2 regions of the Streptomyces hawaiiensis genome follow, and region 1 is predicted to be linked to the other one. Evidence: riboswitches for the same ligand, from Rfam matches in the RefSeq annotation. Region 1 holds a riboswitch; the other holds the start of a gene.

Evidence for each region. A riboswitch is a leader RNA that binds a small molecule or an ion and turns the genes downstream of it on or off. The one in region 1 is predicted to bind thiamine pyrophosphate.
Region 2: another riboswitch for thiamine pyrophosphate. It lies ahead of thiO (glycine oxidase ThiO); the one in region 1 lies ahead of CEB94_RS29175 (thiamine ABC transporter substrate-binding protein).

Annotation. Positions count from the first base shown of each region.
Region 1 is NZ_CP021978.1:6,288,030-6,295,342, forward strand. Features, by position in the region: gene CEB94_RS29155 (SRPBCC family protein) at 1-10, shown strand, start outside; gene CEB94_RS29160 (acyl-CoA thioester hydrolase/BAAT C-terminal domain-containing protein) at 73-927, shown strand; gene CEB94_RS29165 (hypothetical protein) at 1,028-1,573, shown strand; gene rlmN (dual-specificity RNA methyltransferase RlmN) at 1,742-2,848, shown strand; TPP riboswitch at 2,888-2,994, shown strand; gene CEB94_RS29175 (thiamine ABC transporter substrate-binding protein) at 3,119-4,156, shown strand; gene CEB94_RS29180 (ABC transporter permease) at 4,195-5,796, shown strand; gene CEB94_RS29185 (ABC transporter ATP-binding protein) at 5,796-6,815, shown strand; gene CEB94_RS29190 (maleylpyruvate isomerase family mycothiol-dependent enzyme) at 6,841-7,313, shown strand, end outside.
Region 2 is NZ_CP021978.1:2,441,736-2,449,048, forward strand. Features, by position in the region: gene CEB94_RS11255 (SCO2102 family sporulation regulator) at 1-623, opposite strand, end outside; gene metF (methylenetetrahydrofolate reductase [NAD(P)H]) at 680-1,603, opposite strand; gene thiE (thiamine phosphate synthase) at 1,702-2,355, opposite strand; gene CEB94_RS11270 (Rv2175c family DNA-binding protein) at 2,567-2,932, opposite strand; gene CEB94_RS11275 (NAD(P)/FAD-dependent oxidoreductase) at 3,044-4,285, opposite strand; gene CEB94_RS11280 (avidin-fold protein) at 4,318-4,668, opposite strand; TPP riboswitch at 4,721-4,832, shown strand; gene thiO (glycine oxidase ThiO) at 4,830-6,002, shown strand; gene thiS (sulfur carrier protein ThiS) at 5,999-6,199, shown strand; gene CEB94_RS11295 (thiazole synthase) at 6,202-6,999, shown strand; gene pknB (Stk1 family PASTA domain-containing Ser/Thr kinase) at 7,093-7,313, shown strand, end outside.

The sequences.
Region 1 (7,313 bases):
GGGCGAGTAGGGCGTAGCCTCCCCTGCGGTGCCGACGACGGGGGGTCCAGCCGTGAGGACGACAGGGGGCACGTGGACATAACCGAGCGCGAACCGGCCGGTCCTTGGGAAGGTGTTCTGGCCGCTCCAGCCCGCGGCAGCGACGTCGGCGTCCTGGTTCTTGGGGGATCCAGCGGGCGCGTCGAACGTGAGCGCGCGCGCCTCTTTGCTCAGCAGGGCTTCACAGCGTTGGCGATCCGCTGGTTCGGCGGGCCTGGGCAGCCCCCGGGAATCTGCGAGGTTCCCCTGGAGACCTTCACCACCGCCGTCGAATTCCTTCGCCGGGGCGGAGCGCGACGCATCGGAATCCTCGGCACCTCCAAGGGCGCTGAAGCGGCCTTGCTCACGGCGGTGCACGATCCGCGCGTGGACGTGGCCCTTGCGCTGTCACCCACCTCGCGGGTCTGGTGCAACGTCGGCCGGGGCCGCGACGGAGCGCACCGCCCGTACCGCTCGTCCTGGACGTGGCGGGAGCGGCCGCTGCCGTTCGTCCCGATGGACGATTCCTGGATTCCCGCGGAGCCGGACAGCGGCCCCGTGGCCATCCGCGGATGGTACGAACTGAGCGAGCGGACCTTCGCTCACTCGCTTCCGCCGACGGAGATCCCCGTGGAAGCGGCCAGAGCCGATCTGCTCCTGGTCGCAGGCGGCGACGACGCGATGTGGCCGTCGCTGCCCTTCGCTCGGCAGCTGGCTCGGCGCCGGCGCTCGACCGGGGCGACCGTGCGTCTGATCGCCCGTGACGACGCCGGCCACCGACCACGCCTTCCTGGCGAGAGCCCGGCGCCGGCGTCCGGGCACTTCGAGTACGGGGGCACAGCTGAAGCCGACGCGCTCCTGGGCGAGGCGGCGTGGCCCCACATCCTCGATCTGCTCGGCGGTGGTTGATCGCGCACCAGGTCGGCTGTGCCGTGACCGGCCTGGTCGGGATCTGAGGGAATCCAGAAAGTGCTGTGCCTGTGGCATGCCCATGCGAAAGGATGTGCGCATGATGCGACCCGCGCGTGCGCTGCTCCCCCTTCTCTTGTTGCCCGTTCTCCTTACAGGATGCGACGCGGACAAGAGCGGCGGTACGGCCGCCGACAGCGCCGACCTTGACGCCGCCGCGGGAGACTGGGGGGTCGCGCCGGAACTCGTCTATGTCACCAAGGTCTCCGGCTACACCGTGTTCCAGGAGTCGGTTGGCGAGTACAACGACGAGTTCGTTGCCGCGTATCGGTCCGAGAAGGGTGCCACCAAGTTCGGCCTCTTCGTGGGGCATGGCACGATGACGGCGGAGAGCTGCCCCAAGCAGCCGCTGGGCGAGGTGTCAGAGAAGCAGGTCACCTGTGAGCACGACGGCGACGCCTGGTACCGCAAGGCCGGTGACAGCCACGAATACGCGGTGCCCGACGACGGCGTGGTGATTCGTCTAATCGCTGATGTGGACAAGGTCGACCGCGCAGTTCTGCGTAAGGCAGCCGAGGCGGCCCACCGCCCGGACGACGCCGAATTGGCCGCACTCCTGCCGACCACCAACGGCGCGGACACCTGAGAGTTGTCCGCTTAGGGACCGGCTCGAACTCGTAAAGCGGTGATCGCGACCGCGAGCCCCCTGGGCCGTCCGAGACCGACCAACGCTGACAGTCGGCACCCACAGGTGACCACCCCCACCCCTCTCCGGCCTGGGCTCCCCGAGTTGATCTGCGACACTGGGAGGGTTATGCCTGCACCCGGAGAACTCACTTTCGTAGCCCCCCGCGGAGCCAAGAAGCCGCCGCGGCATCTCGCCGATCTCACTCCTGCCGAGCGCAAGGAGGCCGTAGCCGCTGTCGGGGAGAAGCCGTTTCGTGCCAAGCAGCTCTCGCAGCACTACTTCGCGCGGTACGCGCATGATCCGGAGCAGTGGACCGATATTCCGGCCGGTGCCCGGGGGCGGCTGCAGGAGGCGTTGCTGCCCGAGCTGATGACCGTCGTGCGGCATCTGTCCACCGACCAGGGCACCACCCGCAAGACGCTGTGGCGGCTGTTCGACGGGACGCTCGTCGAGTCCGTGCTGATGCGCTACCCGGACCGGGTGACCATGTGCATCAGCTCGCAGGCCGGATGCGGGATGAACTGCCCGTTCTGCGCGACCGGGCAGGCCGGTCTCGACCGGAATCTGTCCACCGCCGAGATCGTGCACCAGATCGTGGACGGCATGCGGGCCCTGCGGGACGGGGAGGTCCCCGGCGGTCCCGCGCGGCTCAGCAACATCGTCTTCATGGGCATGGGCGAGCCGCTCGCCAACTACAACCGGGTCATCGGATCCATCCGGCGGCTCACCGACCCCGAGCCCGACGGGCTGGGGCTCTCGCAGCGCGGCATCACCGTCTCGACGGTCGGGCTCGTCCCGGCCATCCACCGGTTCTCCGACGAGGGCTTCAAGTGCCGCCTCGCCATCTCGCTGCACGCCCCCGACGACGAGCTGCGCGACACCCTCGTCCCCGTGAACACGCGCTGGAAGGTCCGCGAGGTGCTGGACGCCGGCTTCGAGTACAGCGCCAAGTCCGGGCGGCGGCTGTCCATCGAGTACGCGCTGATCCGGGACATCAACGACCAGGCGTGGCGCGGTGACCGGCTCGGCCGGATGCTCAAGGGCAGGCCGGTGCACGTCAACCTGATCCCGCTGAACCCGACGCCCGGCTCCAAGTGGACCGCCTCACGGCCCGAGGACGAGAAGGCGTTCATGGAGGCCATCGCCGCCCACGGTGTGCCGGTGACGATCCGGGACACCCGTGGTCAGGAGATCGACGGGGCGTGTGGTCAGCTCGCGGCCACCGAACGGTAGTCTGGCCGTCGTAAGCACACCTTCATATTCGACACCTGCATATTCCGACAGGGGAGCGCCACAGCGCTGAGAGTGCGGCACACGGCCGCAGACCCTCCGAACCTGGCCCAGGTCATTCTGGGTAGGGAGATCGGTCACCACTCGAGCTGTTGCGCCCTGCCCGGGACCTCGGAAGTCCCGGGCAGGGCCGCGTCTTCTCCTGGTCACTCCAGGAGGAATTCAGTGAGCATCAACGCAAAGCGGCTGACGGCGGTGGTCGTCGGGCTCGGCATGGTCGGTACTCTCGCCGCGTGCGGGTCGTCCGACAGCGGTCAGGGGTCCGGCGACTCCAAGACCGTGACGCTCGTCAGCCACGACTCGTGGGCCGCGTCCAAGGACGTCATCGCGGCCTTCGAGAAGCAGTCCGGCTACAAGGTCGACGTCCTGAAGGACGGCGACGCCGGGCAGGCCGTCAACAAGGCCATCCTGACCAAGGGCAACCCGCAGGGCGACGTCTTCTTCGGCGTCGACAACACGCTGCTGTCGCGCGCCCTCGACAACGGCCTCTTCCAGCCGTACGAGGCGAAGGGCGCCGACCGGATCAAGGCGGAGTACCGCGTCGACCAGGACAAGCACCGGGTCACGCCCGTGGACACCGGCGACATCTGCGTCAACTACGACAAGAAGTACTTCGCCGACCACAAGATCCAGCCGCCGAAGAGCTTCGACGATCTCGTCAAGCCCGCGTACAAGAACCTGCTCGTCACCGAGAACGCCTCCGCCTCCTCGCCCGGCCTCGGCTTCCTGCTCGGCACCGCCGCGCAGTACGGCGACGACGGGTGGGAGAGCTACTGGAAGAAGCTCAAGGCCAACGGCGTGAAGGTCGTCGACGGCTGGGAGCAGGCCTACAACGAGGAGTTCTCCGGCTCGGCCGGCGGCAAGAAGGCCAAGGGCGACCGTCCGCTCGTCGTGTCGTACGCCTCCTCGCCGCCCGCCGAGGTCGTCTTCGCCGACCCGAAGCCGAGCACGGCACCGACCGGGGTCGCCGAGGGCACCTGCTTCCGGCAGGTCGAGTACGCCGGGCTGCTCAGCAACGCGAAGAACCCCACGGGCGGCAAGGCGTTCCTGGACTTCCTGCTCACGCAGCGGTTCCAGGAGGACATGCCGATGAACATGTTCGTGTACCCGGTGCGCGAGGGCGCCCAGGTGCCGACTGAGTTCGTGAAGTACGGGCCGCAGGCGAAGGACCCGGAGACCATGGACCCGGCGAAGATCGCCGACCACCGTGACCAGTGGGTCAAGTCGTGGACCTCACTCGTACTGAAGTAGCCGCTCGCAGGCGAGGCGCGGCGGCGCGGTTCGGTCTGCTGGCCGTGCCCGTCGCGTTCTTCGCGGTCTTCTTCGCCTACCCCGTCGCCGCGATCGTCGCGCGCGGCCTGAAGACCGACGGGACCTGGCACCTCGGGCGGATCGGGGAGGTGCTGGCGCAGTCCGACGTCCGGCACGTGCTGTGGTTCACCACCTGGCAGGCGTTCGTCTCCACCGCGCTCACGCTGCTCGTCGCGCTCCCCGGCGCCTACGTCTTCGCGCGCTTCGACTTCCCCGGCAAGCAGGTTCTGCGGGCGGTCGTGACCGTCCCGTTCGTGCTGCCGACGGTCGTCGTCGGTACGGCGTTCCTGGCGCTGGTCGGGCGGGGCGGGCTGCTCGACGAACTGTGGGGCGTACGGCTGGACACCACCGTCTGGGCGATCCTGCTCGCGCACGTCTTCTTCAACTACGCGGTCGTCGTCCGTACCGTCGGCGGGCTCTGGGCGCAGCTCGACCCGCGGCAGGAGGAGGCGGCCCGGATGCTCGGCGCGTCCCCGCTGAGGGCCTGGCGGCAGGTCACCCTGCCCGCCCTCGCCCCGGCCGTGGCCGCCGCCGCGCTCATGGTCTTCCTGTTCACCTTCACCTCCTTCGGCGTCGTGCAGATTCTCGGCGGGCCCACCTTCTCCACCCTGGAGGTGGAGATCTACCGGCAGACGTCCGAGATCTTCGACCTGTCCACCGCGGCCGTACTGACCATGATCCAGTTCGTCGCGGTGGGCGCGATCCTCGCGGTGCACGCCTGGACCGTGCGGCGGCGGGAGACCGCGCTGCGGCTGATGGACGCCTCCGCGACCGCGCGCCGGCCGCGCGGCGCGGGGCAGTGGGCGCTGCTGGGCGGGGTGCTCGTCACCGTGGCCGTGCTGCTCGTGCTGCCGCTGGCGGTGCTGGTGCAGCGGTCCCTGGGCCCGCCCGGCTTCGGCTACTACCGGGCGCTGACCCGTGAGGACGGGGGAGTGTTCCTGGTCCCGCCGATCGAGGCGATCGGCAATTCCCTGTCGTACGCCGTCGCCGCCACGCTCATCGCCGTGCTGATCGGCGCTCTGGCCGCCGTCGCGCTCACGCGCCGGGACGCCGGGCGGTTCGTGCGTGGCTTCGACGCGCTGCTGATGCTGCCGCTGGGGGTGTCCGCGGTGACCGTCGGCTTCGGGTTCCTGATCTCTCTCGACGAGCCGCCGCTGGACCTCAGGTCCTCGTGGATCCTGGTGCCGCTCGCGCAGGCGCTGGTCGGGGTGCCGTTCGTGGTGCGGACCATGCTGCCCGTGCTGCGGGCGGTGGACGTGCGGCTGCGCGAGGCGGCCTCGGTGCTCGGGGCCTCGCCCTGGCGGGTGTGGCGGGAGGTGGACCTGCCGATGGTGCGGCGGGCGCTGCTGATCGCGGCCGGGTTCGCCTTCGCCGTGTCCCTGGGGGAGTTCGGCGCGACGGTGTTCATCGCACGTCCCGACCGGCCGACGCTGCCGGTGGCCGTGGCCCGGCTGCTGGGGCGGCCCGGTGACCTCAACTACGGCCAGGCGATGGCCCTTTCGACGATTCTGATGGTGGTGTGCGCCGTGGCCCTGCTGGTGCTGGAGAGGCTCCGCACGGACCGGACGGGGGAGTTCTGATGCTGCTGGCTCTGCGGGGCGCGACGGTCCGTTTCGGCGGGCGGGCGGTGCTTGACGCCGTCGATCTGGAGGTCGCCGAGCACGAGACCGTGTGCGTGCTCGGGCCCAGCGGCAGCGGCAAGTCGACCCTGCTGCGGGCGGTGGCCGGGCTGCAGCCGCTCGACTCCGGGCAGGTGGTGCTCGACGGACGCGACCAGGCGGGCGTGCCCGCGCACAGGCGGGGCGTGGGGCTGATGTTCCAGGACCACCAGCTGTTCCCGCAGCGGGACGTGGGCGGCAACGTGGCCTTCGGGCTGCGGATGCACGGCGAGTCGAAGCGGCGACAGGCCGAGCGGGTGCAGGAGTTGCTGGACCTCGTGGGGCTGCCGGGCGCGGGCCGCCGGGCGATCGCCGCGCTGTCCGGCGGCGAGCAGCAGCGGGTGGCGCTGGCCCGGGCCCTCGCCCCGAGCCCCCGGCTGCTGATGCTGGACGAGCCGCTGGGGCAGCTCGACCGGTCGCTCAGGGAGCGGCTGGTGGTCGAACTGAAGGAGTTGTTCGGCCGGTTGGGCACGACCGTGCTCGCCGTGACACACGACCAGGGGGAGGCCTTCGCGCTGGCCGACCGGGTCGTGGTGATGCGGGACGGGCGGATCGCCCAGTCCGGTACGCCCCTCGAGGTGTGGCAGCGGCCCGCCGACGCGTTCGTCGCCCGCTTCCTCGGCTTCGAGAACGTGGTCGAGGCGACGGTCGGGACGGAGGCCGCGGACACGCCGTGGGGCAAGGTGCCGGTGCCGGAGGATGCCCCGCAGGGCACCCGGACCCTGCTGGTGCGGCCCGCCGGAGTGCGCCTGGTGCCCGCCGACGCGGGTCTGCGCTGCACGGTGACCGCGCGTACCTTCAAGGGCACCCATGTCGCCGTGCGCCTCCAGCCCGAGGACGCCCCGCGCCTGGAGGCGGCGTGTGCGCTGCGGGCGGCACCGGAGGTCGGGGACGAGGTCGGCGTGGAGTTCGACGCGGCCGAAATCGCCGTGCTCGACTGATCGGCGCCCGCTTAGGGTGCGGGACATGACGCTACTCGCACACGACCGCTACTGTGACGAAATCGCCCACCAAGTCGGTCTGTTGAGGTCGGTCGTGACCTCCGGCGCCGAGCTGTCCGGCACCGTGCCCACCTGTCCGGACTGGTCGCTGGAGGACCTGGTCCGGCACATGGGCGGCGCCCTGCGCTGGGTGGAGCTCATGGTGCGGACCCGGGCCCAGGAGGAGGTGCCCGAGGAGCAGGTGCCGGGTGTCGAAGGGCCCGAGGGCCGGGGTGAGGCCGCCGTCCTGGACGCGTGGCTGGCGGAGACCGGCGACCAGGTCGTCGCCGCGCTGCGGGCGGCCGGGCCGGACGCGAAGGTGTGGGGCTGGGCGGGGACCCTCAGCTCCGGGTTCTGGGCCCGCCGGATGACGCACGAGATCACCGTGCACCGCGCCGACGCCACGCTCGCCGCCGGGCTGCCCTACGAGGTCGCGCCCGACGTGGCCGCCGACGCGAT
Region 2 (7,313 bases), 3.8 Mb from region 1:
TGCTGGCCGTAGCCGGAGTAGTCGTAGCCGTAGGACTGGTCGGCGGCCTGGGCGGCGTACTGGTCCTGGGGCTGCTGTTCCCCGGCCTGGTACCCGTTGTCGTAGACGCCGTAGGAGCCGGTGTCCTCGGGCATGGGCTGCGGATCGTAGACGGCGGTGGTCTCGCCGGCCGTCGGCCGGTGGGCGGGGCGGGCGGGGGTGAAGACGTCGTCGCGGTCGTAGTCGTCGTCCTGGCCGTAGGCGGCGGGGTCGCGGCGGTAGCCGCCGGCCTCGTCGTCCTGGCGGCCCTCGGCCTCCAGGCCGGAGACCTCCAGGGTCGGCTCCTGACGGCCGCGCTCACCGCGGCGGCGCTTGCTGCCGCCCAGCGCGGGCGCGTTCATCGCCCAGCCGGCCGCGAAGCCGCTGCGGAACGACAGGGTGACGTAGGTCTGCCCGACCGCGAAGGCGGCCGCGCCCAGTCCGATCACGACGACCGAGGGGATCAGGACACCGACGACGACACCGAGGAACCCGGCGAAGGCCAGCAGCCGCCAGCGCAGCCGCGCCTTGTACTGCAGCAGCACCTCGCCCAGAAGCCACAGCGCGACGATGCCGAACGCGATGTAGAGGACCGCCCAGCCCATGTACGCCCCTCTCCCAGTGGCCGCTACGCAGTGTGTCGTAGACCCGTGCGAACGGTCTAGGCCTGCGGTGAGTGGTGCAGGCCCAGGTTCTCGTAGATTTCCAGTGTCGCGGTGGAGTTGTTGAGCGTGATGAAGTGCAAGCCGGGCACGCCCTCGGCGAGCAGCTGCGCACAGAACTCCGTGGCGAATTCGATCCCAATGGAGCGTACAGCGGCCGGATCGTCTTTTGCTGTGAGGATCCGCTCTTTCAGGGCAGCCGGGAACGCGGCGTTGGTGAGGGACCCGATCCGGTCCAGCGTCTTCACACTCGCGATCGGCATCACCTCGGGGATGATCGGGGTGTCGCAGCCGGCGGCCGAGACCCGGTCGCGCAGCCGGAGATAGTCCTCCGGCTGGAAGAACATCTGCGTGATGGCGTAGTCCGCGCCCGCCCGGCACTTGTCGACGAAGTGGCGGACGTCGGTCTCCCAGTCGGCGGAGCGCGGGTGCATCGCCGGGAAGGCGGCGACGCCCACGCAGAAGTCGCCGGACGCCTTGATCAGCTCGACGAGCTCGGCGGCGTAGGCGAGGCCCCGGGGGTGCGGCACCCAGTCGCCCATCGGGTCACCGGGCGGGTCGCCGCGCAGGGCGAGCATGTTGCGGATCCCGGCGTCGGCGTACTGGCCGATGATGTTGCGCAGGTCGGCCACCGAGTGGTCGACCGCGGTGAGGTGGGCAATCGGGGTGAGGGTGGTGTCGGAGGCGATCGCCTCGGTCGCCTTGACCGTCCCCGCGCGGGTGGAGCCGCCCGCGCCGTAGGTGACGGAGACGAAGTCGGGCGCCACGGCCTCGACCCGGCGCAGCGCGTTCCACAGGTTCCGCTCGCCCTTCGGGGTCTTGGGGGCGTAGAACTCGAACGAGTACGTCGTCTTGCCGGCCGCGAGCATGTCGCGGACGGTGCGAGCGTGGTCCGATCTGACGGATGCGGTGCCGAGGGCCATACCGGCAGGTTAGCCAGGGGCGGTCGGTCCCCCAACAGTGGGCCGACATTTGCCCGAATTGTCCACTCGCTGTCCACCCCTTGGACAATCCGTCCTGATTACTCCTCCCGCAGTCGCTTGGCGAACTCGGCCGCCACGGCACCCGGGTCGTCGGCCTCGGTGATCGCCCGTACGACGACGACGCGCCGGGCCCCCGCTTCCAGGACCTGGTCGAGGTTGCCGAGGTCGATGCCGCCGATGGCGAACCAGGGGCGGTCGGTGCCGAGGGCGGCGGTGTACCGGACGAGGTCCAGGCCGGGCGCGTGGCGGCCGGGCTTGGTGGGGGTCGGCCAGCACGGGCCGGTGCAGAAGTAGTCCACGCCCTGCTGGACGGCGGCCGCGGCGGCCTCGGACTCGGCGTGGGTGGAGCGGCCGATCAGGATGGCGTCGCCGAGGAGCGCACGGGCCGCGGGGACCGGCAGGTCCCCCTGGCCGAGGTGCAGGACGTCGGCGCCGGCGGCGTGGGCGACGTCCGCCCGGTCGTTGACCGCGAGCAGTTTGCCGTGCCGCGCACAGGCGTCGGCGAAGACGGCCAGGTGCTCCAGCTCCTCACCGGCCTCCATGCCCTTGTCCCGCAGCTGCACGATGTCGACCCCGCCGGCCAGCACGGCGTCGAGGAACTCCCCGAGATCGCCCTGCCGCTTGCGCGCGTCGGTGCAGAGATAGACCCGGGCGTCGGCGAGCTGGGCCCGTGCGGTGGCGGCGGCGGTCATGCGTGTCCCCCAGGGTGTCGTGGCATGCGGGCCGGGTGGGCCCGCACGTGCGTCAGCAGCGTAGATCCGGCCCGTCGGGGGCGTCCAAAGCCCCCGACAGGGCGCGGGCCGACCCGGGCCGTGACCTCTCGGCCACGGCCCCCACATCGGGCGGTTGTTCAGGTCCGGCCCCGCTCACACGGCACCGGACGGTTGTTCCGTCGCGGCCGGGTCAGACCGCGAGCGCCTGGGCGCGGCGCTTCACCTCCGTGCCGCGATTCTCACTGAGCGCCTGCGCGGGGGTGCCGGGCAGGCTGGGGTCCGGGGTGAAGAGCCACTCCAGCATCTCTTCGTCCGTGAAGCCGTCGTCCCGCAGGAGCGTCAGGGTCCCGGACAGGCCCTTGACGACCTTGTCCCCGTCGATGAAGGCGGCGGGGACGTGCAGCGCGCGGTTCTCACCGCGGCGTACGGCGATGAGCTGGCCGTCCTTGACCAGCTGCCGCACACGCGTCACCTCGACACCGAACTGTTCGGCGATGTCGGGGAGGGTGAGCCAGGCGGGGACGAGAGCATCGATCTTTGCGTCAATCTCGGTCACGGAAACCAGCCTGCCATCTGCCACTGACAGTCGGAAGTCGGCCCGGCCCACCCGGGCGGACGCGTCGGACCCGGCAGCGCCGTCCCCGGCCCTCCGCGACGGCCCCGGCGCCTACGCCGTCGCGGCCTTCATGGGCCTGGCCGGATCCGCCAGCAGCACCCGGTTCATCGGCGTGCCCGACTCGATCAGACGGCGGCCCTGCGCCAGGTCCCGGGGCCGCCCCACCGCCAGCAGTGCGATCAGCCGCTCACCGCGCAGCCAGCAGACCGTCCAGGCCGGTCCTGCGGGGTCACCCCGCCACAGGGTGGTGTCCGCGGCCGGATGGTGCCCGGCGTACTGGACGAACCGCCCGAACTGCTCGGACCAGAAGTACGGCACCGGGTCGTACACCGCCGGTGTCTCCCCCGTGGCCCGGCCGACGATGTTCACGGCGACCGTGCGCGGCCCCTGGAGGGCGTTGTCCCAGTGGTGGACCAGCAGGCGCTCGCCGTAGCGCGCCGAGGGGAAGGAGGCGCAGTCGCCGACGGCGTACACATCCGGCACGGCCGTGCGCAGATGCTGGTCGGCCACGATCTCCGCGTGGGAGCCGAGCTCGATCCCGGAGCCGGCCAGCCAGGCCGTCGCGGGGCGGGCGCCGATACCGACGACGACCGCGTCCGCGGGCAGCCGCGAGCCGTCGTCCAGGAGGACCGCGCCCGGCTCGACGCGCGTCACGCGCGCGTGCGTCCGCAGGACCGCGCCCGCGTCGGCGTACCAGCCGGCCATCGGGGCGGCGACCTCGGCGGGCAGGGCCCCGGCGAGCGGCCGTTCGGCGGCCTCCACGACGGTCACCGCGCAGCCCGCCTCGCGGGCGGCCGTGGCGAACTCCGCGCCGATCCAGCCCGCGCCGACGACCACGATGGCGTGTCGGCGGGCCAGCACCGGCCGCAGCCGCTCGGCGTCGTCCAGGGTGCGCAGCAGATGCACGCCGGGCACGCCCTCCGCGCCGGGCAGCCCGACCGGTTCGGCGCCGGTCGCGACGACCAGGACGTCGTACGGCACGGGCCCGTCCTCGGTGTCCAGCTCGTGGTCGGAGGGGCGCAGGCCCAGTACCTCGCAGCCGAGCCGCAGTTCGATGCCGAGGGCTTCGAAGTCGACGTCGAAGGCGGAACCCTCGGACTTGCCGAGCAGGACGGCCTTGGACAACGGGGGCCGGTCGTAGGGCTGGTGGGGCTCGGCGCCGATCAGGATCACGTCGCCGGCGAAGCCCTGCTCACGCAGCGCGACGGCGGTCTGCACGCCGGCCATGCCCGCACCCGCCACGACGACGCGCCGCGGCGCGGACGAACCTGGTTCCTGCGTCTGCTCGCTCACCTGATCACCATAGACACCTGACGAATTGTCAGTCAGTGCTCATGCGCCGTGACCTGCTCCACAACGCTCGTGCCGTTGCCCCGCCGGGACTCCCACTCCCAGGTCTCCTCCAGCCGCACCCGCCCGTCGGGCAGCTCCACGACCGTGGACACGCAGTGCCCCGAGGAGGTGGTGCCGTCCCGCTTGAGCTGGACGTACCGGAAGTCCAGCCGGTCACCTTCCCGGGTACCCACGAGATGCCCGCGTACGACGTCGCCGCCCGCGTACTCGGCCCAGATCTCGCCCTCCCGCTCGTGGTAGGTGAACCGGGTGCGGGTGCCCACCTGGCCCGGTGCCTGGTCGGCGACCGGGGCGAGGACGAGACCGTCGAGGGATCGGGCCATGGGCGGAGGCTCCCTTACTGCGGCACACGGCATCGGGCTAGGGTGGCCAACGTAAAGCACTCGCGGGAGCCCGGACGCACCGGGCTGAGAGGGAGGCTGGCGGCCTCCGACCGTACGAACCTGATCCGGGTCATGCCGGCGAAGGGAGGGGCTGGACGCCCATGTCGCCTACGTCCACATCGTCAGACGTCCTGGTCATCGGGGGCGGGATCATCGGCCTGGTCACGGCCTGGCGGGCCGCGCAACGCGGGTTCGCCACGGCCGTCGTGGACCCCGAGCCGGGCGGCGGAGCCGCGCAGGTGGCCGCCGGCATGCTGGCCGCCGTCACGGAACTGCACTACGGCGAGCAGACCCTGCTCGGCCTGAACCTCGCCTCCGCCCGGCGCTACCCGGACTTCGCCGCCGAGCTCACCGAGCTGACCGGCCAGGACCTCGGCTACCGCCGCTGCGGCACCCTCGCCGTGGCCCTGGACGCCGACGACCGGGCCCACCTGCGCGAACTGCACGCCCTGCAGCAGCAGTCGGGCCTGGAGTCGCAGTGGCTGTCGGGGCGCGAGTGCCGGCGCCTGGAGCCGATGCTCGCGCCGGGCGTGCGCGGCGGGCTGCGGGTCGACGGCGATCACCAGATCGACCCGCGGCGGCTGGCCGGTGCCCTGGTCGCCGCGTGCGAGCGGGCGGGCGTGGTCTTCCACCGGGTGTGGGCGGAGCGGCTGACCGTCGTACGGGACCGGGTCACGGGTGTCGTCCTGGCCGACGGGACCGAGCCGGCCGCCGGGCAGGTGGTGCTCGCCGGGGGCAGCCTCAGCGGGCGGCTGGCGGGCGTACCGCAGGATGTGCTGCCTCCCGTGCGCCCGGTGAAGGGGCAGGTCCTACGGCTGACCATGCCGCAGCGGCACGGGCCGTTCCTGAGCCGGACCGTGCGCGCGGTGGTGCGCGGCAGCCACGTCTACCTGGTGCCGCGCGCGAGCGGTGAACTGGTCGTCGGGGCCACCAGCGAGGAGCTGGGCTGGGACACCACCGTGACCGCGGGCGGCGTGTACGAGCTGCTGCGCGACGCGCACGAGCTGGTCCCGGGCATCACCGAGCTGCCGCTCACCGAGACCCGGGCCGGACTGCGGCCCGGCTCCCCGGACAACGCGCCGCTGCTCGGCCCGACCGGTCTGGAGGGCCTGCTGCTGGCCACCGGGCACTACCGCAACGGCGTCCTGCTCACCCCGGTGACCGGCGACGCCATGGCGCACGTCCTGGCGACGGGTGAACTCCCCGAGGAGGCCCGCCCCTTCAGCCCGAAGCGCTTCAGCCCCGCCACCGCACTCACGGAGCAGCCCGCATGAACATCTCCGTCAACGGGGAGCCCCGGGACGTCCGGCCCGGCACCGCTCTCGACACCGTCGTGAAGTCGCTCACCGCCTCGCCCTCGGGCGTGGCCGCCGCCCTCAACGAAACCGTCGTCCCGCGCACGCGGTGGCCCGCCACATCCCTCGCCGAGGGAGACCGCGTGGAAGTGCTCACCGCCGTCCAAGGAGGCTGACCATGGCCGATGATCCGTTTGTCCTCGGTGGTACGTCCTTCACATCCCGTCTGATCATGGGCACGGGCGGGGCGCCCAGCCTCGACGTGCTGGAGCGGTCGCTGGTCGCGTCCGGGACGGAGCTGACGACGGTCGCGATGCGCCGGGTGAACGCCTCGGTGCACGGCTCGGTGCTGTCCGTCCTGGACCGGCTCGGCATCCGGGTGCTGCCCAACACGGCGGGCTGCTTCACCGCCGGCGAGGCCGTCCTCACGGCCCGCCTCGCGCGCGAGGCCCTGGGCACGGACCTGGTCAAGCTGGAGGTCATCGCCGACGAGCGCACCCTGCTGCCGGACCCGATCGAGACACTGGAGGCCGCCGAGACACTGGTCGACGACGGGTTCACGGTGCTGCCGTACACCAACGACGACCCGGTGCTGGCGCGGAAGCTGGAGGACGCGGGCTGTGCGGCGATCATGCCGCTGGGCTCGCCGATCGGCTCCGGGCTCGGGATCCGCAACCCGCACAACTTCCAGCTGATCGTGGAGCACGCGCGCGTGCCGGTGATCCTGGACGCGGGCGCCGGTACGGCCTCGGACGCGGCGCTGGCGATGGAGCTGGGGTGTGCGGCTGTGATGCTCGCCTCGGCGGTGACGCGGGCACAGGAGCCCGTGCTGATGGCCGACGCCATGCGGCATGCCGTGGAGGCGGGGCGGCTGGCGTACCGGGCCGGGCGTATCCCACGGCGGCATTTCGCGGAGGCCTCCTCACCGACGGAGGGCATGCCCGCGCTGGACCCGGAGCGGCCCGCGTTCCGGTAGGGCGCGCGACACACGTCACAGGTCGGCTGCAGTCCCGCCGCGAAAACCGCCGGGGGGACGGGGCTGTCGGTCGTGGCTCGTACACTCGCCTGCGTGGACACGACCCTTCAGGACCCCTTGGTCGGGCAGGTGCTCGACGGCCGGTATCGCATCGACGCGCGGATCGCGGTCGGCGGGATGGCCACGGTCTACCGGGCCGTGGACACCCGGCTCGACCGGGTCCTCGCGCTGAAGGTGATGCACCCCGCGCTCGCGGTCGACGCCTCGTTCGTCGAGCGGTTCATCCGCGAGGCGAAGTCCGTGGCCCGGCTGGC